2 linked regions of the Panacibacter microcysteis genome follow. The protein of the gene in region 2 interacts with the protein of the main gene of each other region in a pairwise test. Links are inferred from orthologs where the notes say so. Each region holds a gene or a part of one and is shown on either strand. Other genes may lie near its edges.

The links.
Region 1: the proteins of I5907_RS17585 (region 2) and I5907_RS10425 interact in binary tests that used the Escherichia coli proteins (3 or more experiments, as listed by UniProt). The link is inferred for Panacibacter microcysteis from one-to-one orthologs.

What each region holds. Positions count from the first base shown.
Region 1 is NZ_JADWYR010000001.1:2,560,310-2,571,814, forward strand. Bases 836-3,792 are described here. They hold I5907_RS10425 (MOSC domain-containing protein), read left to right. Parts: upstream 836-1,887; coding sequence 1,888-2,697; downstream 2,698-3,792. Other genes in these bases: I5907_RS10415 (DUF72 domain-containing protein), read right to left, coding at 836-925; I5907_RS10420 (N-acetylmuramoyl-L-alanine amidase), read right to left, coding at 945-1,748; I5907_RS10430 (sensor histidine kinase), read left to right, coding at 2,784-3,792. Also shown: more of I5907_RS10415, read right to left, coding at 1-835; more of I5907_RS10430, read left to right, coding at 3,793-3,932; I5907_RS10435 (LytR/AlgR family response regulator transcription factor), read left to right, coding at 3,929-4,627; I5907_RS10440 (serine hydrolase domain-containing protein), read right to left, coding at 4,888-6,423; I5907_RS10445 (DinB family protein), read left to right, coding at 6,607-7,215; I5907_RS10450 (cupin domain-containing protein), read left to right, coding at 7,512-8,054; I5907_RS10455 (tRNA1(Val) (adenine(37)-N6)-methyltransferase), read right to left, coding at 8,055-8,771; I5907_RS10460 (succinate dehydrogenase/fumarate reductase iron-sulfur subunit), read right to left, coding at 9,058-9,807; I5907_RS10465 (fumarate reductase/succinate dehydrogenase flavoprotein subunit), read right to left, coding at 9,914-11,505.
Region 2 is NZ_JADWYR010000002.1:1,356,973-1,368,520, forward strand. What follows is about bases 4,318-7,317. They hold I5907_RS17585 (diflavin oxidoreductase), read right to left. Parts: upstream 6,676-7,317; coding sequence 4,960-6,675; downstream 4,318-4,959. Other genes in these bases: cysI (assimilatory sulfite reductase (NADPH) hemoprotein subunit), read right to left, coding at 4,318-4,913; cobA (uroporphyrinogen-III C-methyltransferase), read right to left, coding at 6,659-7,317. Outside these bases: I5907_RS17570 (M4 family metallopeptidase), read right to left, coding at 1-1,904; I5907_RS17575 (precorrin-2 dehydrogenase/sirohydrochlorin ferrochelatase family protein), read right to left, coding at 2,242-2,874; more of cysI, read right to left, coding at 3,213-4,317; more of cobA, read right to left, coding at 7,318-7,513; I5907_RS17595 (DUF5916 domain-containing protein), read left to right, coding at 8,248-10,743; I5907_RS17600 (family 78 glycoside hydrolase catalytic domain), read right to left, coding at 10,982-11,548. UniProt on the Escherichia coli protein: Component of the sulfite reductase complex that catalyzes the 6-electron reduction of sulfite to sulfide. This is one of several activities required for the biosynthesis of L-cysteine from sulfate.

The sequences.
Region 1 (11,505 bases), on a different replicon or contig from region 2:
TTTGCTGTTTCTTAAGTGGCACCTGGTTTTGATCGTTTTTAATAAACACTGGTTTTTGCAGTTGCAGGTTACAGGCAGCATTTAATTTATCTACGAGGTACACGGTTAACTCCGGCGAATAAGTTTCATCGTGCATATGCATAAAGAAATACAATTCTTCCAAACCCTTATCCAGCCAGTATTTCATGCGATCGATCCACATATCGGTTCTTGTATAATCGGAGGGATGCAAACTGTTGCCAACATACCGTATAAACGTTTTTGGAATGGTGAGGTGCATGTGAGCGCAATCGCGTCTGCCGCTTGTATCGGTGATAACCGCACCCATATTCAATGAACGCAGCCTATCGAAGAGTTCTTCCCTTATCGCGTCAACGCTAAACCAGTCAGGGTGTCGTACTTCAAGAAAGAACTGCAGATCGGTTGGCAGCGATGCGAGGTAATCGAACAATTCTGCTTTTCTCTTCGGGCTGAATGAATCGCTCACCTGCACAAAAATTGGCCCAAGGTGGTCTTCGAAGGCAACGATACCGCGAAAGAATTCTGATGTTATAAAATCTTTGCCTTTTAAACTTCCGCGGTGTGTAACGCCCTGGTACATTTTAGGGCAGAAGAGAAAGTCCTTGTCTTTTGCTTTTTCTGCCCACTTTGCTATACCGGCAGCACCATAAATTTTATAATGCGTAGCGTTTAACTCTATGCAATTGTAGTGTTCCACGTAATGCTGCAGGAAATCTTTTTCTTTTGTTTTAAGCGGGTATATTTTCCCAACCCATTCCGGCCGGCCCCATTTGGCACAACCGATATAAACTTTGGGCTTGTGTGCAGTCTTGCCTTTCAGCACGTGTTGATTAGATGCTGGCTCTTCCGGCAAAGTGAAGTCAATATTGTTGAGTAACGATCCATCTACCCGGCCAAATTCCATAGCAATGTATTTATCGGTATTAATTGAATTTTCTTTCTACGAGGAAAAGTATTTTCCTGTCGGCTTCTGTAAGCACTGCTGATGTATCCTGCAGCCAATGTCTTTTAAAAGTTTTGATGGCTGCAACAGAATCTTTTACATCGTAACCTATGATGCGCAGTGCCTTCATGTTATCGAAATTTGGTGGTATAATAACATTGGTCGTGTCATCATACCAATAACCAAATCCCCTGCCGGCAAGTTCTTTCCATGGAAAAAAAATATTGGGATCGTTTTTGCGTGCAGGTGCAATTTCTGCATGACCTATAAAGTTTGCCTGCGGTATATTATAATTTTTCTTTAATGCAGCCAGTAACCTTAACAGGCTTTGCATTTGCGCATCGGGAAAAAATTCAAAGCCGTTATTGTCTAATTCAATACCAATGCTGCTGCTGTTGATGTCTGCATCGTTACCCCACTTTCCTGCGCCTGCATGCCATGCCCGCAGATAATCATTGAGCATATGATGTACCGTTCCATCTTTACATATAACATAATGTGCACTTACCTGTGTACGCTGTAGTGTGAATGTCTTTAAGGTTTGTTCGCAACTGTTTTGCGCGGTGTGATGGATAATGACAAAGTTTGGCTTGCGCATATTGAAATTGGTTGTACCAACGAAATATGCCGCTGTTTGCATGGTATCTTCAATTGGGTATGCAGCCATTACCTTCCCGTAAGCTTTTGCCTGGTTTTTGTATAGCTTATTAGTAGCAGTATATGGATTGCATGAGCAGGCAAAAAATGTTACAGCAAGTATAATGATGATAATCTTATTGACCATAGCACAGTTTGATAACTGAAATTAAACAATGATTTTTATAAACATATGTTGCGCCGGTATTTGTGTTATGCTTTAGTAAGGCGGCTACCATAATGTAGCAATATTTGTAAATTGGAAATCTTTACAACATACATACCATTTGATACCTGATATGCTTAATGTGAGTGAATTATATATCTATCCCGTAAAATCGCTGGGAGGTGTTAAAATTCAGCAGGCGATGCTTACTGACCGCGGTTTTGAGCATGACCGCCGCTGGATGCTTGTAGATAGGGATAATGTTTTTCTTAGCCAGCGCGAAATGCCGCGGATGTCGTTGCTGAAAATAGATATGCAGCCAGGTGGTTTTGACGTGTACCACGCAGCTAAACCAGCCGAACGCTTTTTTATTGCATACGAAAGCAACCAAACAGAGCGGTCTGTTGTACGCGTATGGAATGATCAATGTATTGCGGTAAACGCAGGTAACTATGCTGATGCATGGTTTTCAGATATGCTCTCCGTACAATGCAGGCTGGTTTTTATGCCGGATGATGTGAAAAGACTGGTAGATCAACGCTACGCACACAATCATGAAATTACCAGTTTTTCAGATGACTATCCTCTCCTGATGATCGGCCAGGCCTCTCTGGATGATTTGAATAGCAGGCTCAGAGAGCCGTTATCTATGGAAAGGTTCAGGCCGAATATCGTTTTTACAGGCGGGTATCCATTCCAGGAAGATGATATCACTGCCTTTCAGATCAACGGCATTCAATTCTCTTGTGCCAAACCCTGTGCACGCTGTGTTGTAACCAATATAGATCAGCAAAACGGCATCAAAGGAAAAGAGCCATTAAAAACACTCAGCACTTATCGTATGCAGAACAACAAAGTGTTGTTTGGCCAAAACCTGTTGTACAAAGGCAATGGTATAGTAGCAACGGGCGATATAATAGAACGCACCTGAAATTGATCGAAATTTTTTTATACTTGGTCGAAATGCAGAAAGTTGCCCTGGGTAAAGCAGTAGCTTTATACAAATGAACTGCTGCTATGGAATTTGATAACGACAGGATAATCCGCCATAAAAATAAGATCGAAGTTTTTTACTGGGTTTTGGCTGCGCTGCTTTATCCATTGGTAAATATCTTCACTTTATTCACCAATAACTTCACTGCTGCAATATTTGTGGCACTCGCGGCAGTAATTGTACTCCCACTTTACATTACCTGTTCTGTATGGGTTTTGCCCGTCTTTTTGCAAAAGCGAAAAGTATGGCTGCTACTTTCAGGTGTTGCCATTTTCATTGCAGCTCACCTGTTGCTGATGTTACTCTATTATTTTTTCAGGCAGGTACAAACAGACGAAAGCCAGTCAGATTATTTTATATACGCAACGTCCACCTTTCTCCGGGAAAGTTTGTGGATCATCATCAATCTTGCGTTGGCAGCGGGCATCTTTTTACTGAGAAAAACCATGACTGAAAAAGATGTGGCAGCGGCATTGCGCAAAGAGAATAATTTCTACAAGCTTCGTTATTTACGTGCACAGTTAAACCCACATTTTTTATTCAATGCGCTCAACAGCATTTACTCTTTAAGTCTTCAAAAGTCAGATAATGCACCGGGCGCCGTTATTCGGCTGGCAGATGTAATGCGCTACCTTATTTATGAGTGCAACGAAGAGCACATACCGCTTTCCAAAGAAATTGACTTTATCAAAAATTACATAGAGATTGAAAAGATCCGTTTCAATGCCGATGTAAAGTTTACTGTAGAAGGTGGAACGGAAGGCATTCTGATAGAACCTTTTCTGTTTATCTCCTTTATTGAAAACGGTTTCAAGCATGCTATGAACAACCCGGAAATAAAACCCTTCATTTACATCACCATTAAAGTGCGCGAAGAAGAAATTGTTTTAAACGTTATCAATAATACAGACATTGACCTTGAAACGCAGGCCAAGCGCATAAATGGCAAAGGCATTTCGGGCAGCAAAAGTTTGCTTGAGTTACTATACCCGTCTGCCTATAAGCTGAATATTATTCAAACAAACAAAGACGAACGGCAGGAGAGTAAAGTGCGTTTAAAAAATGCAAAGGAAAGACTGGAGAGTTTTTATCCAGATGCTCATACGCTGGATGTAATTTTAAAAAACAATGTTTTTACCGTTTCACTCATTATAAAAAGAAAAGCAGCTTGATCAGGTGTATAATAGTAGAAGACGAAGTGCTGGCGCAGCAGGTTATACAAAGCCACCTGCAAAAGGTTGAAAGGTTTCAACTCGTGGGGGTGTGCAGCAATGCAAAAGAAGCGCAGCAACTGCTAAGCACGCAGGAAGTAGATGTAATGTTTCTCGATATACAACTGCCCGGCATCACCGGGCTGGGCTTGTTGCGCACATTGCAGGATCCGCCGCTGGTAGTGCTTACCACCGCTTATGCAGATTATGCATTGGAGAGTTATGATTATAACGTGGTTGATTACTTACTAAAGCCAATATCATTCGACAGGTTTAGCAAAGCATTGAATAAAATTGTAGATGGAAAGTTTTTAGACGACCGGCAGCCCACCATTATCAACAAACACAACGAACATATTTTTATTAAAAGCAGCAGCCGGTTTTATAAAGTAGATTTCTATAACATTATTTATGTAGAAGGCATGAAAGATTATGTAAAAATACATACGCACGAAAACATGCTGGTGACGCACCAAACCATGCAGGAGATGGAGCAGTTATTGCCTGCAGGTAAATTTATGCGCATACACAAATCTTATATCATTGCACTCAACCATGTAAAAAGCATTTTTGGTAATTCGATCGATATTGGTAAGGCAACCTTACCCATTGGCGTAAACTATAAAGAAAAAGTAATGGGCTTTATTGGTATGTGATTTATAAAACCGTGAAATGCATTGACAGACTAAGAATAATTGTTTACAGGCTGCATTACTACTATCGCCAACTGTTGTGTCACTCACTTGTACGGCAACAAATATTTCAGCAAGGCACAGTCATCCTGCGGTTATCCCTGCAACCTTTTATGCAAGATCATTTCGCACACGAAGCATCGTTGCTGCATATGGGTAAGAACGTACAAGTGAGTGACACAACAGGCGCTGAGCCATGCACTGCAGCCTGCTACATAAAAAATCTATTTACTTTCCGCCGTTAACGTTGCTGTGTTTTTGCCATAGTCAAAACTTCTTTCCACATCCATGGTTAATTTATTGCCATCAAAATGGCAGGTAAATGTTTCTGTATGCGGGCTTTCTATATAACGAAGCTTCAACTGTAAACTGTTATCATCTACCCAGGTGTAGCCGGCCATTGTTTTTGCGGGGTATAGCATGGCACGGTTTTCAAACCCCGCACCTGTAAGCGAGGGCCCGGGTTTATCGGTTGTGCCCGGCTGCCATTTGCCCGCTGCAAAATCAAACTCATACTTTGCCGTGTCTGTCGTTAGCGTTACATGGTACATGTCTTTTTTATAAGTAAAAGAGATGTTTTTCAGGTGCCTGTCATTTGCGGTAAACACATATTGCTTGCCGGCAATAGTTGTGGCCATTGCAGTATTGTTTTTTGCAGGTGGCGCCAGTGCAAGCGTTGCAAGCTTTTCTTTCAGCAGTTTTGCAGCGGCTTTATCTGTAGGTAATGCATTTTTTTGCATGGCAGGTAACAAGTATTTCCAAACAAGGTTTATCTCATCCTGCATATCCGGGGTTTCTGCTGTTATGGCAACTACAGCATCCTGCTCAGGCATAATAATCATGTATTGCCCAAATGCGCCATCACCACGTACTGCATTGTTTCTGCAGCGCCACATCTGGTAGCAATATCCCTGTATCCAATCATTGGCTGCTTTCTCTTCCGGCATTGCACCAGGCTTTTGCATGATCTGTGCGGTGGTAGCTTCTTCAACCCACGAGGCCGGCAGTATTTGTTTACCGTTCCACATACCTTTTTGAAGGAACAACTGCCCGAATCTTGCAATGTCTTCTGTTTTTACACGCAGGCCCCAGCCGCCGGTGTTTATGCCCTTTGTATCTTCTTCCCAGTCTGCACCGGTAATGCCCAGCGGGTCAAATAGCCGCGGCTTCAGGTAGTCAACAATTTTCTGGCCTGTTACTTTTTGTACAATGGCAGACAGCATGTAGGTACCAAGCGAATTGTACAGGAACGTTGTACCGGGATCATGCACTACCGGCGTGGTAAGAAAAGCGTGCACCCAGTTGCTGTCTACACCTATTTTAAAAGTTGGGTCGGGTTCCTGCCCGTCAGACATCATTAATACATCCTTTACAGTAAGGTCAGCAAGGTTTGCACTTATCGTATCCGGTAACTCGCCTTTGAAGAACGATGTTACTTTATCATTAACAGATAAAAGTTTTTCCTGCACGGCAAAGCCAACCGCTGTTGCGGTAAATGTTTTGCTGCAGGAGTATAAAGTATGTTTCAGGTTTGGCTTATAAGGGTTCCACCAACCTTCTGCAATTACATTTCCATGTCTTACAATCATAATGCTGTGAAATTCTGTTTTGCTTTTATTTGCTGCATCCAGGAATTCCAGTATCGCTTTTGATGATACGCCCTGTGCTTCAGGCTCGCTGCGTACCAGTGTTTGTGCAAAGCTGCCAAACGAGCAAAGTATACCAATCACTATTAAAGGGAAGAACTTACGGCAAGACATAAAGTTTGACATGATTTTTGTATTGAAGAATTGTGCTTTTGAGATTATACAAGTTAGCAGATTTTTCAGTTAACGGCGTATACTAACTTGCTTTCTTATCATATTATTTATACCTTATCGAAATATTTGTCCGCTTACTCATTTTTAAAACGTCATAGTACATTAACCGTAAAACTACATTGTATGAAAAAATTATCCACGCTCTTTATGGGCCTTGTCCTGTTAAGTTTCGCAATTAAACCTGCCGGTCTTACCGATGCAGAAAGAACAATGGCTGTCGACCTGCTGCAGCAAACTGAAGATGGCGTTATAAAAGCAGTTGCAGGCTTAAGTGAAGCACAGTTAAATTTTAAACCGGCTCCCGACAAATGGAGTGTGGCAGAATGTGTAAAGCATATTGCCGTTACGGAAGGTGGCTTATGGCAAATGACTGAAGGCACCATAAAAGCCGCACCCAATCCTGAAAAACGTGCCGAAATAAAGGCTACGGATGACCAGGTGGTACAAATGATCGAAAGCCGCGAGCATAAAGTAAAAACTGCACCAACAATGGAACCGCAGAACACAGAATACAAAACAATGGATGATGCTTTACAATCTTTTAAGACAAATCGTGGAAAGCTTATAGAATACGTAAAGACCACCAATGATGATCTGCGCAGCCATGTGGCAACATTGCCTTTTGGAACGTACGACAGTTACCAGCTGGTGTTGTTTATTGCCGCACACAGCAAACGCCACACAGCACAGATAGAAGAAGTAAAAGCTGACCCCAACTTTCCCAAAAATTAAGCCTGCTACACAAGCATAAAAAAACTCCGCGAAAGCGGGGTTTTTTTTATGCAATAAAGATGGTGAACCCGGCATTAGTACATGCATTAAGCCCGGTTGCGTCGCACTCTTGTGCTGTATAGCTTTTCTCAGCCCAGGCACAGTCTTCAAAAGTTGTGTGCAGTCCCGCAGCAGAAAGGCGCCGCACAACCATGTGTTTACAGGCATTTCATGCAGGTATTGATGCAGTTCATCGCTTTCATCGTCTGGCATGTATGACTGATACAGGAAATTTACACCAGCAAAAATTTGACTGTATGGCGTATCAAAACCAGGTGATCTATAACCCCGAAAACAAACAGCAGATCACCTTTATACAAACTGCTGCAGGTACCGGTGGCGCATTACTCGAGATGGTATCAGTATGGGGCGCACATTCGCCACAACCACCATTGCACTACCATCCTTTTCAGTCAGAAGAATTTTACGTTACCTCTGGTACTTTAACTGTAAGAATAGGTAACGACATAAAAGTATTGCAAAAGGGAGATTGTATACATATACCAAAGCATGAGCCACATGCCATGTGGAACAGCGGTAACGCAAATGCCGTTGCAAACTGGAAAGTAACACCTGCATTAAACACCGAATACTTATTTGAATGTGCCAGCCGCATTGCGATGGATAATGCACAAAAACAACAAAGCACTTCTTTGTTGCAAAAACTCAGGCTGGCTAAAGATTACAGGAATAGCTTCAGGCTGGCAAAGCCTTCTTACAAACTCCAAAGTGTTATCTTTTTCCTGATTACTCCTTTTATCTGCAATAGCAACCTTCATTGTAAAAACTACACTGACTGATCAGAGGTACAGATAATAATCTTTAAGCAGCGATGCAAAAGTTTCACTGTATTCCCGCTTGTTGTCACGGATGGTGATGGTGTCTTCCTGTGTGCAGGTCTTTTGTGAAGTTGCGAACAATAACATGCTTCTGAAGTAAGGGTGTTCCATTGTTTGTTTCACCAATACCTTTTGTTGCAGGTAAAGCCTGCGTTGCGCCATTTGTTCGAAATATGCACTGCGGTGAAAGGGCAGCAGCACCGCAAATAAGCCATCTGCTGCAAGATGGTCTGCGGCAAATTGCAACAACTCTTCCAGGCTTAATGCTGCACTGTGCAGGGCCAGGTTTCTTTTACAGTCTAAGCTCTTCAGGTCATTTTCAAAGAACGGTGGGTTGCTGATGATACAATCGTATTGATGTGCGGGTTTAAACGCCTGTATCGCTACATTGCAAAGCCTCAGCCTGTCCGCCCACGGCGAAGCCCGGAAGTTTTGCTGCGCCTGTACTGCAGCGTTGGTATCAATTTCAACAGCATCGAAAAAGGCATTGGTTTTTTGCGCCAGCATGAGTGATAACAAACCTGTACCTGTTCCAATATCAAGGATTTGTTTAAGCGCTTTGTCTTTTAGCTTCCCGGCCAGCCATGCACCAAACAGGCAGGCATCTGTGCACACCTTCATGGCACAAAGTTCCTGGTGAACCGTAAATTCTTTAAAACGGAAGAAGTTGTTTGGCATGCGCAGTACAAATATTTATAGCGCGAATTAAGTGAAATGCACGAATGAGACGAATTTTTTATTGCTGATGAGCTAAACGATCACCAGTAAGTGACAACCCCGTAATCGATGACTGCTGATACATGCGGCGATAGTACCGGAACTGCTGCATAAAGATATACAGTACAAGTGTGCGACGCAACCGGGCTCAATGCATGTACTGCAGCTGGGTACATAATTATGCTATAATAAAAAAGCTGTTTCGTAAAAAAAGAAACAGCTTCTATTACATGGTGGGACTTCAGTATTATTTATCTGCCGTTAAACTGGCAACAAGGTATTCTTTGTTCAACCTTGCTATGTTTTGCAGCGAGATTTCTTTGGGGCAGGTAGCTTCGCATGCGCCGGTGTTGGTGCAGGCGCCAAAACCCTCTTTATCCATTTGTGCTACCATGTTTACCACGCGTACTTTTCTTTCAGGCTCGCCCTGTGGTAAAAGTGCAAGGTGAGAAACTTTGGCGGACAGGAACAGCATAGCTGAACTGTTTTTGCATGCTGCCACGCAGGCACCGCAACCAATACAGGCTGCAGCAGCAAAAGACGCATCCGCTTTATCTTTCTCTATTGGTATTGCGTTGGCATCAACAGCATTACCGGTATTTACAGAAATATATCCACCTGCCTGCACTATGCGGTCGAATGCCGTTCTGTCTGTTACAAGGTCTTTGATAACAGGGAATGCATTGGCGCGCCATGGTTCCACTGTTATGGTATCACCATCTTTAAAGGCACGCATGTGCAACTGGCAGGTTGTATTTGCCTGCCATGGCCCGTGTGGCTTACCATCTATGTACATAGAGCACATACCGCAAATACCTTCACGGCAATCATGGTCGAATGCAACGGGATCTTTACCCTCGCTGATCAGCCTTTCATTCAGGACGTCGAACATTTCAAGGAAAGACATTTCAGATGAAATATCACCTACCTGGTAAGTCTCAAAATGTCCTGCATCGCTGCTGTTTTTTTGTCTCCACACTTTCAGTGTGAGATTCATATTGTAATGCTCCATAATAAAGCCCCTAACCCCAAAAGGGGAATTAAAGTTTAATTATATAAAGAACGATTGCTTTTGTTTTGTCTTTTCCCTGTACAGGCAAAGATTATTTGTAGCTTCTCTGGCTTGGTTTTACGACATCATAATTCAGTTCTTCCTTGTGCAGTTCCCACTGGTGTTCTGCTTTGAACTCCCATGCGGCAACATACATAAACTGGTCATCATGGCGCATTGCTTCGCCTTCATCTGTCTGGTGTTCTTCCCTGAAGTGGCCACCACAGCTTTCTTCGCGGTTCAGCGCATCGAGGCACATCAGTTCACCCAGTTCTATAAAGTCTGCTACCCGGCCGGCTTTATCAAGTTCCGGGTTCATTTCATTGATGCTGCCCGGTATCTTAACATCGCTCCAGAATTCTTTTTTCAACTGTTGTATTTCAGCTATTGCCTGTTTAAGGCCATCTGCATTACGTGCCATACCGCACTTGTCCCACATGATCTTGCCAAGGCGTTTATGCAAGCTTTCAACGGTTTGCTTGCCCTGTATACCCATTAAGGTATTGATGCGGTCTGATACTTTTTTCTCGGCTTCTTCAAATGCCGGGTGTGTTGTTGGTATAGCGGCAGTGCGGATATCGTCTGCCAGGTAATTACCTAGTGTGTAAGGAATAACAAAATATCCATCTGCCAAGCCCTGCATAAGCGCACTTGCACCCAGGCGGTTTGCACCGTGATCGCTAAAGTTGGCCTCGCCCAGTGCATATAAACCCGGCACTGTTGTCATCAGTTCGTAATCAACCCACAAGCCACCCATGGTATAATGTACTGCAGGATAAATACGCATAGGTACTTCGTAAGGGTTCTCGCCGGTAATCTTCTCATACATGTCAAAAAGGTTACCATACTTCTCCTTTACTACTTCTTTACCCATGGTAATAACTTCTTCTTTGCCTGCGCTGTCGTTACCCTGTTTGCCGGCTTCTATTTTACCATAACGTTCAATAGCTGCAGCGTAGTCAAGGTAAACAGCCTGTTTGCTTGATCCGACACCATAACCTGCATCGCACCTTTCTTTGGCAGCACGGCTGGCCACATCTCTTGGTACGAGGTTACCAAATGCAGGGTATCTTCTTTCCAGGTAATAGTCTCTTTCCTCTTCAGGTATCTCGTTTGGCCTGCGGGTGTCACCTTGTTTTTTAGGTACCCATATGCGACCATCGTTACGCAAAGACTCAGACATTAAGGTAAGCTTACTCTGGTGGTCTCCGCTTACAGGTATACATGTTGGATGTATCTGTGTAAAGCAAGGGTTACCAAAATAGGCACCTGCCTTATGTGCTTTCCATGCAGCAGTTACATTACTGCCCATAGCGTTGGTAGAAAGGTAAAAAACGTTGCCATATCCACCCGAGCAAAGCAGTACTGCATGCCCAAAATGTCTTTCCAGTTTACCATTGATAAGATCCCTGGCAATGATACCGCGTGCTTTGCCGTCGATCTTCACTACTTCAAGCATTTCGTGGCGGGTATACATTTTCACATTTCCAAGAGCTACCTGTCTTTCGAGTGCCTGGTAAGCACCTATGAGTAACTGCTGGCCGGTTTGGCCTGCAGCATAGAATGTTCTTTGTACCTGCGTGCCACCAAATGAGCGGTTACTTAACAGCCCGCCGTATTCACGTGCAAACGGAACGCCCTGCG
Region 2 (11,548 bases):
ATAAATTTCAGGCGACCGATTACAGCACCATCCTGCTCTACGTTTACAAAATAATCGCCGGTTTTTAATTCTGCCGCCCTCGTAAGCCTGTAAGCAACATCACCTTTCTGCCTGTTACCCAGGTTATAGGTCTGTACTGCATTGGCCGTACGGTCGTAGACTTTCAATATTACATTACCATCTTTTACCAGGTTAAACTTCACGGTAGAAACACCGCCATTTACCGGGTTGGGAGACATGGTAATATTTGTTTTGAAATCTGCCGCCACAATGCTGCCCGGCGCAGCAGCACCAATACCTACTGCATAAAACGCATTCTTCACCTGTGCTACTTCATTGGATGATGCGCCGTACAGGTCTGTTGCAGCATTGATACATGCCACACGCCAGTCAGCATAATTAGATGAAGAAACCAGATATACGCTTTGTGAGCGATACAGAATCTGGTCTGCCTTACTCAAACCTAATCCCTGCACGCTGTAAGCATCTCCTTTATCATTGGTGCCTGTACCACCATCTACCAGCAGGTAAAACATAAAGTTTCCTACACCGCTTAAGATGTGTACGTCTGCACCGGCTTTCCAAAATGTTCCGCCATAAGTATCCGGCTGCTGGTAAGCATTAGGGTTGCTCATGTCGCGTATAAACCATGCCATGTCATTGCTAAGGCGCCAGTCTTTGTCTGTTGGTTTTGTCCAGAACTGAACTGATTTACCCATAATGTCGCTCAGGCTTTCGTTCATACCACCAGATTCGCCGCTATATACGAGGTTGCAGGTATATTCAGTAACACCGTGTGTTAACTCATGACCGGTAACGTCAATACCTGTAACACCCTTGTTTTTATTGGCAGCACCGGAACGTTTACCGTAGTTCATTGCTGTTCCGTCCCATGATGCGTTGTCCCTGTACAAGAAACCACCTTTATTTACATAGCTGTACAAAGCCAGTCCATTATTGTCAAGACTGTTGCGGTTAAAATTTGTTTTGTAAAAATCATAGGTCATTTCAACACCCCAATGTGCATCCAGGCCATTCTGATCCGGCAGTGCAAGGTTCCAGTTTGCAGAGGGACTGGTAATTTCTGCTCTGTTTTTTGCATTCCTTGTTATAATGCCCAGCCCGCGGGAATAATCCCTTAGCCTGTAAGCATTTGCGCCTGTCTGGTCTGAGTGGATAGTTTGCGTGCCGCTGTATAAAGTGTTTGCCGTACCAACAGCATCTGTTGTATGCATTCTTTCGCGCCTGCCAATTACCGCGCCTGTTTGTGCATCTATAAAATAATAAGCACGGCTTATCTTCGGTTCCTGGGTGTATACATCTACTTTGTACGCCAGCTTTAACGTTGATGCGTTCAATACATCATTTTCATTGTACCAAACCTTTACAGCTTTTGGATAATACGTTGCGGCAATGCCTTCCTGGTCTTTCAATGCACTTTCCATATCTGCATCCTGCCATGCAAAAACGGTGGCACCCGTATGCCGGATTGCTTTTGCAACAGCATCTGCGCCGGCAATTGTCTTGAGTGCAAGTTTCGAAGACAGGTCAGCATTGAAGTCTGTTACCAGTGATGAGCTGACTGATACGAGCTTACCATCTTTTACATGTGCCACCAGCATGGTGTTCTCTACGCGTACACCTGCGTACGTTTGGTAAAACCGGTAATGTGTAAAACCTAGCTTATCTGTTTCTGTACTGTAGAGCACCAGATCTGATTTGTCGTTAAGGCCTAAAACTGCTTTTGCAGATCTGGCATTAAATGGCACCTGTTCTTTGTCAGTAAAAACAGCATACTGTTTGGAAATACCTTTCTCTCCTTTAATAGCAGGCAGCAGGCTCTTTTGAGCGTCGGCCTGCATCAGCAGCGCAAGCAAACCCAACGTAAGTAAATGTTTCTTCATTTTGATTTGAATTTATAGAGGAATAAATTTTGCACGTATAAGATCATTGTTGTTATATAGTTATCTTCCGGGTCCTGTAAAGGTCGCCTGGTTCAAAAAAAGTCATCGCATAGCACTGGTGCATACCGTAGCCTGCTGCATACGGTTAACGCATTATCCATCTTTATCGATGGCAATTAAATCCGGGAAAATTTACAATCGGAGTTTGCAGCTACTTTTGCTTCAAAAGGTAACAGACAATTTTGTGTTGACGGAACTAAAATAAGAAAGTTTGTATTCAATTAAACAAATGGTAAAAAAATAATACTAAAAGAAAAAAACAGCAGAGTTGATTGAATTATATTTTTTTTTCATCTAACAGCACTTTTGTAATCTCGTTGAGTTGGTGCACCTTATTGGTAAAATCTCCTTTTAGACTGTTCCTTATCTGCTGCAGGTTTTCAAGTACATCTTCCAGTTCTTCGGGGAGCATTTCGTTGAATACTTCTTTTAAACGCTTTGCCACTGTTGGCGATTTTCCATTGGTGGAAATTGCAAGTTTGAGGTTTCCTTTGGTTACAACAGAGCCAAGATAAAAGTCGCAAAGTGCCGGCTTATCTGCAACGTTTATGAGTTTGCCTTTTGCTTTGGCATCGTTCCTTATAATTTCGCTGGTGGGTATATCATTAACCGCGGCTATAACAAGATCGCAACTATCCAGGTAAGACGGATGGTAAGCACCGGTAATAATCTCTACGGTATCATATTTAATTGCCTCTTCCCTGAATACATCAAACACTTCTCTTGCCACCACAGTAACTTTTGTTGCCGGTGCATTGTTTACAATTGCCTGCAGTTTTTCCAGCGCCACATTGCCGCCACCTATTAATAACACACGCATTTGCTCGAGTTTGAAGAACACGGGGAACAAGTTGTTGACACCTGATTTGGCTGCTTCAACCGGAGGATGAGAATGGATATGATCACTCATAGATGCAAATTACACCAACAACTTTAAGTGACGCATTTTAAAATCATCTTTCAAAATATTCCGTTAGTATAATGCTGGCGAAATGGTGAACGTAATTGGTTGGCAGCGATTGAAGCTGGATTTGTATACGCTGTTTGAACCGGGGAAAGCTGAATAAAGTGATAGAGTATAAGTGAGTGACACAACAGGAGCCCGATATATGTTCTGCAGCCGGTTAACAAAAAAATCTTTTCGTATATAACCGCACCTTGCTCCCTCCCAGGATTGAGAGGGATGCGGGGTTTGGTTTATAGTCAACACATGAGAGACGCAATGAAAGCTGCATTTGCAATCATCATTTACACGATCCCTTCACGCATTATGAAATCACCGAAACTTTCTTTCTGCAACCGCTTTGTTTTAAAGCTTTCGAGCAACACATCCAGTTCTTTCAATATGGCAGCTTCGTCGAGATTTTCTTTATAAATTTTATTTAACCGGTATCCTACAGCATCTGCACCAAGATACATGTTATAATGACCCAATGCTGTGCCGATAAAACCTATTTCTGATATGTACGGCCGTGCGCAACCGTTGGGGCAACCGGTCATGCGAATGGTAATACCTTCGTCCTGTAAACCGTGTTTCATCATCACTTCGTCAATCTTATCAATCAGTGATGGCAAATAACGTTGTGCTTCTGCCAGTGCCAGGGGGCAGGTGTTGAGTGCCACACAGGCCAGTGCACTTCTTCGTAAAGCTGATGCTTTTTCTGTTTGTGCAATAACACCGTATTTTGTCAGCACTTCATCAACAAAAGCTTTGTCTTCTTCTTTAACATCACCAACAATAAGGTTTTGATTGCTTGTAAAACGGAACATTGCTTTACCACTTTCCGCAATTTCGAGACAGGCCTTTTTAAATTGAACGTTATCGTCGTCATACAATCTTCCGCTTTCAACAAACATGGTATAGTACCACAGGCCTTCATGGTTTTGCTGCCAGCCATACCAGTCATCTCTTGTGGTAAATACGGCGGGTTTTGCAGGCTGAAACGTAACGCCTGAGCGCTTTTCAACTTCGGCCCTGAACACATCTACCCCTACCCTGTCCATGGTATATTTTAAGCGCGACAACTTCCTGTCTGTACGGTTGCCGTAATCTCTTTGCGTGGTAGCTATCTCATACACAACTTTCTCCAGGTCTTCTACTTTTATAAACCCGAGCACTGATGCAAGCCTTGGATAGGTATCCGGGTTACCGTGCGTGGTGCCCATACCGCCACCGGCTGCAATGTTGAAGCCAATAAGTTTATTGTCTTCGATAATGGCGATGATGCCCACATCATTTGTAAATACATCTACATCGTTGTATGGCGGGATAGCAATAGCGATCTTGAATTTTCTCGGCAGGTAACGATCCTGGTACAGGTTGTCCTCTTCATTCACTTCAAGCAGTTTTTCTTCATCGAGCCATATTTCGTAATAAGCTCTTGTTTTTGGCAAAAGCAGGTAGCTGATCTTATCAGCGTACTGAAAAACTTCTTCGTGTATAGCAGAAAATTTAGGATGCGCACTGACCATTACATTCCTGTTTACATCTCCACATGCGGCAATAGAATCAAGCTTCATGCGGTCAAATGCTGCGATGGTAGGTTTTATGTGCGATTTTAAAATACCATGCAATTGTACGGTTTGCCTAGTGGTAATTTTTATTACGCCGGTAGAATGCTCACCGGTTATATTGTGCAATGCAATCCACTCCGCCGGTGTCAACCTGCCGCCCGGCAGGCGTAACCTTATCATGAAAGAATACAGCCGCTCCAGTTTTTTTGTTGCCCGCTCTTCTCTTCTGTCCCTGTCATCCTGCATGTACATGCCATGGAACTTGATCAATGTCTGATCATCTTCGCGGATGGCACCTGTATGCTCATCTGACAAACTTTCTTTAAGTGTACCACGTAAACCATCACTCGATTTTTTAATACGTTCTACCGGTGTCTGGTTGCCCCCTACTTCAGAAAGCGAATACTGCTGCGTATAAATAAAACTTAATCTCATTTGTTTGCTTTTACTGGTTACTGTTCACTTATTTCTATCGCTCTCCCTAATACACATCTTTATGATACCTGCCGGCTTCCTTCATGGCAGCGAGGTACTCCTCAGCAGCGTCTGCTGAAACATTCTTCTCCTGCGCAATGATGTTGAGTAATGTTTTTTCAACATCGTAACTCATGGGGTCTTTGCAACCACAGATGTATAGCTGTGCACCACCTTCCAGCCATTCAAACAACTCTTTTGCATTTTGCTGCATCTTATGCTGTACATAGATCTTTTCCTGCTGATCGCGGGAAAAAGCAAGGTTCAGCCTGGTAAGCACACCGGTATCGCGCAGGCCCTGTAAGTCTGTCTGGTAAAGAAAGTCTGTAACAAAATGCTGATCACCGAAGAAAAGCCAGTTGCGGCCACTGTCGCCTTTTGCATCACGCTCAAAAAGAAATGAGCGGAAGGGTGCAATACCTGTACCCGGCCCAACCATGATTACATCTGTTGTAGCATCCGGCAGCCTGAAAGCATTGTTCTTTTGTATATACACCTGCAGTGGCTCGTTTTCTTTTAACTGTGCCAGGTAATCTGAGCACAATCCAAAACGTGTTTGCCCGTCTATACAAAAATTATCACGGCTTACGGTAATGTGCACCTCATTCCCGCCATGTGCTGCCGGCGATGATGCAATGGAGTATAACCTTGGCGCTATTGGCTCCAGTATTGCAACCAGTTGCTGTATGTTCAGCTTTTTATCTGAAGGATATATACGTAACAGGTCGGCAAGGTCCATGCGTATATTCGGAATTTCTTTTCCTGCAATGTTTGCATACTGCTGAATGATTCTCTCCGGCAGGTATTGAATATTGATTTTACCTGCAAACATTTCTTCTGCTTTATAAGCATGCTCCCTGAAAATGAATTCCTCATTGCCTTTCAGCGACAGTAATTCAAGAATTTTCTTTACGCCGGCAGCACTGTTTTTTGGCACAATGCCCAATGCATCTCCGGGCTGGTAAACAATCGGCTCGTCGGTAGCTATCTCTATATGGTAGGTCTCTTTATTGGAGCCACGATCATTAAGGTTAACGGTAGCCACTACGTTTGCATCATACAGTTTCTTACCTGATTTTGCCGGCTTAGCTTTTACGGCACCATTGGTGGCAGCGCCGGTACCTACGGCCAGTGCTGCCGTAATCAGTTCATCTATCCATGTATCTGCATCTGCTTCGAAATCTGTGTCGCATTTCTTCATGGAAACAATTCTGCGGCCACCAAGAGCATGCAGGCGCTTGTCCACGTCTTCGCCGGCTTTGCAGAACAACGGGTAGGCTGAATCCCCCAGCGCCAGCACGCCGTATTTCAATTGCGACAACGATATATCCTGCTGGTGTATATGATCGTAAAATTTCTTTGCCGCGGCTGGTGGTTCGCCATCACCCTGAGTGCTTATTACCACGATCATGTGCGATTCTTTTGCAAGATCATTTAAACGATATTGGTCCAGGCTTTTAATTTTTGCCTGAATACCCTGTTTCTTTAAACGGTTACCAAAATCTACCGCTACTTTCTTTGAATTACCGGTTTCTGTACCATACACGACGGTACACGCCGGCATTACAAAAGAAGCATCCTGCACAAATTCTGTAACTGGTTTCTCTTCTGCTATGGGTTGCGCGGAGAGCGCGGCAATATAGCCGCTTATCCACATCAGTTCATCTCTTGATGCACCTTTCGCCAACTCCTGTAACAACTGTAACTTAGGCCCTGCTAACATGTGTCTCCTGTATATGATTGATCAATGAAATTAATTCCGGGTTATCCTGTAATGGTTTAAAGTAATGTGCCCGCTCCATACTATTTGCCTGCCACTTAAACTGTTTGTACAAGGCTGTCACCTTGCCCATTATTACCAGCGAGGGACTTAAAAAAGCTTCCGGTTTTTCGGCGGTTTCAAAACCCTGCAGTGTAAATTCATGCACATGCTGCAATGGTGTGGTGGCCTGCTCTACAACAAGAAATGGAATGGAAGCATCTGCTCCGTGCTGCAGCAACCTGTTTACCAGTTGCTGCAAAGCATTACCGGTCATATAAAACACCAGTGTGTCCTCAAAAGTTGCCAACTGCTTCCAGGCATCATCTGCTATGGCTGTATGCTGGTAATAGGTAAGCATACGCACACCGGTTGATAAACCCCTGGCCGTAAGCGGTACACCTGTTGCCGCTGAAGCGCCGGATGCAGCTGTAATACCCGGTATTATTTCGTAAGGAATATTGTTTTCGTTCACAGCTATAAGCTCATCCAGAACATTGGAATAAAAGGCTACATCTCCACCCTTTAGTCTTACAACATTCGGGTAGGCCGAGGCAAACTGAACAATCAGATCATTGATCTCGTATTGAGGAGTAGAAGCGTTACTCCTGCCCTGCTTCCCTACAGGTATCACAATTGCCGCCGGGTTAACATATTCGCTGATAATCTCACTGCTTACCAGCCTGTCTGTGATCACCACTGCTGCTTTGGCTAAAACTTTAGCAGCCTTCACGGTAAGTAAATCCGGATCACCAGGCCCTGCACCTATAAAAAAAACTTTACCAAAAACCTGCTTAACCATTAGTCCACAATTTTAGTAGATTAATAAATAAAATAAAAAGCCCTACCCTCCCGGCCGAAAAACACACCTGCTTACAACACATTTCTGCCACATCATTTTTACATAATGCAGTAGTGGTAAAGATGTTTGCCGGCAGTGCCATGTTTCGAAAATAAGTTTGATGGAATTTGCTAAACTGAATATCTGATCTGCTATCGTAATGTGTATTTAACAACAACACAAACAACAACGTTTGCAGATCATGCGTTGCATGGGGCAACAAGACTGAAGATGTGTGAGTTTAGCCATTAGTCTACCAGATTGGTGGTGCAAAGAAACACGATAATGAATAGTCTACCAAATAAATAGAAAATATTCACGTGAAAAATAAGCTAACATTTGTTCGAACCCGGCCCACACTTTTCACCTGCATTACTTCCAGAAAAACCGGATTTAATGGTTGTTTCAGCTATAGTCTTCATGGCATCGCCTGTTGTGTCACTCACTTCAGCGTTCCGTTTGCATGGCGGCTGCAGCGCTCCGGTTAAACAAGGCCGCTATGCAACAAATGGTTACTTCGTTTACACACAAAGACAGTTGCGCATAATTCACCTCTTGTCAGCATAAAGATGCTGTTCACATAAATTAACTACTGCTCATCTGTTTTCACCGGCAATTTTGTTTGTACCAAAGGATTAACCTGTAACATCTGTTGCACATAATCGTTCAGCATCAAAACCATTATTACCAGCATTATGAAACTCGGCCCTGTTATATTAACTGCATTGATATGTTTGTCTTTTGTTGCATCTGCGCAAAAGACACCACAAAGAACGCTGGAGGCAAAACGCACCAACAGCACCATAAAAATTGATGGTCTTATAAAAGATTCGGGCTGGCAGGATGCTGCAGTAATGACCAACTTTGTCTACTTCCGGCCTACAACCGGTGCCCGCGAAGAATATGCCAACAGAACCGTTGCGTACATGATGTACAGCGATGAAGGCATTTACTTTGGGGGCTTTTGTTACGAGCGCACCAAAGACAGTATTGCAACGCAGCTAACGGGTACACGTGATGGTTTTGGCACCAACGACTACATAGGCATCATCTTCGATACCTATAATGATAACCTCAATGGCTTCGAATATTTTGTTACACCACTCGGCGAACAGTGGGATGCTAAAATGAACCCGCCAAGCATAGATGGCGAGATGGAAGACTTTAGCTGGAACGGTGTTTGGAAAAGTGGCGCTGTAATAACAGACAGCGGCTGGAGTTTTGAAATGTTCATTCCATTTTCAGCCATACGCTTTGGAAAAAAAGAAGTGCAGGACTGGGGCTTCAACGTTACACGCCGCCGTAGAAAAACAGAGCAACAAAATACCTGGAACCCAATCGATCCCAATATCAATGGCTTTCTTACGCAGGAAGGCTTGTGGAAAGGAATATCGGATATAAAGCCGCCCATGCGTTTACAGTTTTCTCCCTATTTTTCCGTGTATGCCAATCATTTTCCGGCTAACCAGCAGGGTTTCAGCAACTGGACAAGCAGGGTAAACGGCGGGCTTGATGTAAAGTATGGCATCAACCAGGCTTTTACATTAGATGCCACGCTGATCCCGGATTTTGGCCAGGTTCAAAGCGATAACCAGGTATTGAACCTTACACCATTTGAAGTGAAGTATAATGAGTACAGGAATTTTTTTACAGAAGGTACAGAACTGTTCAGCAAAGGCAACCTTTTTTATTCCCGCAGAATTGGCGGCTCTCCGCTGCACATGTACGATTTTGCTGTTGACAGCAATGAAGCCGTGATCAAAAACCCTACAGAATCTAAACTCATCAATGCCACTAAGATTTCCGGCAGAACGCAAAACGGTTTTGGCATCGGTTTTCTGAATGCCGTTACCAGGGCGCAGTATGCAACCATCGAAAATACGGCTACAAAACAGGAAAGACAGGCACTTACAGACCCCCTTACCAACTACAATGTGTTCGTACTTGATAAAACGATGAAATATAACTCGAGTGTATCGCTTGTAAATACCAATGTATGGCGCAGTGGCAAAGATTATGATGCAAACGTTACTGCCGCGCTCTTTGAGTTGAACGACAAAAAGAATACCTATAATCTCGGTGGCAAACTAGCTACCAGCAACCGCTTTGGCTTGCTGCCCGATGGCAGCACTGAAACAGGTTTCAGCCATGAGCTGCATTTTAGTAAAACAAGCGGCCAGTTCAACTTTAGTCTATCACAGGAAAGAACAGATGCGAAGTTTACCAGCGACGATATGGGCTACTTTACCAACAACAATTTCCTGAACCACTACCTGTGGGTGCACTATACCTGGAACAAACCCAAAAACTGGTATAACCGCATCAATGTAAATTTCAACAGCAACATCAGCATATTGTCAAAAAAAATTGAACCGGTAAATGAAAAATACCAGTCTGCCGGTATCAATATCAACGCAAATGCACAAACAAAAAAGCTGTGGTTCTTTGGCGCGTTTATGGGCTATAATTTTTTACAAAATGACTTTTACGAGCCGAGGCAGCAGGGCTGGTATTTTAAACGCGGCGCGCAGGTGGTTACTGAGGCCTGGGTTGAAAGCAATGAGAGCAAAAAGTATTCATTCTTCATAGATGCTCTGTTTAGAAAAAGCATCAACTTTTATAACCAGTTTGGTTTTGACATAGCTGTTGGCCAGGAATACAGGGTAAACAATAAACTCAGTTTCTCTAACCAGTTAAACCTGCTGCCAAGATTCAACAACGTTGGGTACACATACATCAGCGGGAGCAGCAACATCAATTTTGCCAGGCGCAAAGTGAATACAATTGAAAATATCCTGAGTACCACTTACAGTTTCAGCAATAAGATGGGCATTACTTTTCGTGCAAGACACTACCTGAGTACCGTAGACAACAAAGAGTTTTTTATTTTACAGAAAAATGGGGAGCTGACGGCCAATGCCGGGTACCTGCCAGCAGCAAACCAAAATGCCAATTTCTTTAATATTGATATGGTGTACACCTGGCAGTTTGCACCGGGAAGCTTCTTAAATGTAGTATGGAAAAATGCCACGCAGTATTACACCAATGAGGTGGAAAGAAGTTACTTCAAAAACTTTCGCAATACCATTAGTTCAGATAATAACAACAACCTTTCTATAAAAGTGATCTATTTTCTTGATTACCTCAGTGTTAGAAAACAACTGCACGGCAACAAAACCGAACATAAATAATACTGGCTGCGGCTTATACTATTAGCGATGTATACACTGTGATCGCTTCAGTTGATTTGTTTGTTGCCGTACAAGAGTGCGACGCAACAACAGCTGCCATATATGCTGCAGCCGGCACCATACATAAATAACGGGTTCGCTTAGCAGTATGCCGATACAGTTTGCGAAATAAGTTATATGCATAAAAAACCCCGCCACTTTTACGTGACAGGGCGTCGTTAAAAAACGACCAGCATCTTTATTGCTTTACGCCTTCGTACGTCATACCCAAAGCGTTAATTTTTATTTTAATAACCCTTCCATCGGCATCGCGTGTAAAACTAACCGTAGAACCATCTGCGCTGCTAAAGGTATCTTTTGCATCTTTTACCGGTTCGAGTTCGCCGCTGTTGCCAAAAATTTTTACAACAACCTTCCCGTTTTCATTTACTATTTCGATCATTTCCACCATTCCCCCGCCGGTTTTGTATTTGCCCGCATAGTCTGCTGCATTAACGGATATGGCGGCATCTGCCGGTTTGTTAACAGCAAAATGATACTCTCCCGAACCAATTTTTACTTTTACATATCCATCTTCCTTACCCTCTACCTGCAGTTCGCTGCTGAGAGGATTACCACTTTCGGTAATGTCTTGCCCGCCCGCTGCAGGCAGCCATATTGTTGCTGTAGTGTTAGCGGGAATGGTAACATCCATGAACATCTTACCGGCTTCTATCTTCCAGCCGCTGCTGACGGTACCATAGTAGGTATTTAAAGTAGCGGAAGCATGGGTAAAGCCACCTCCTGTATGTGGCTGCACTTTGAT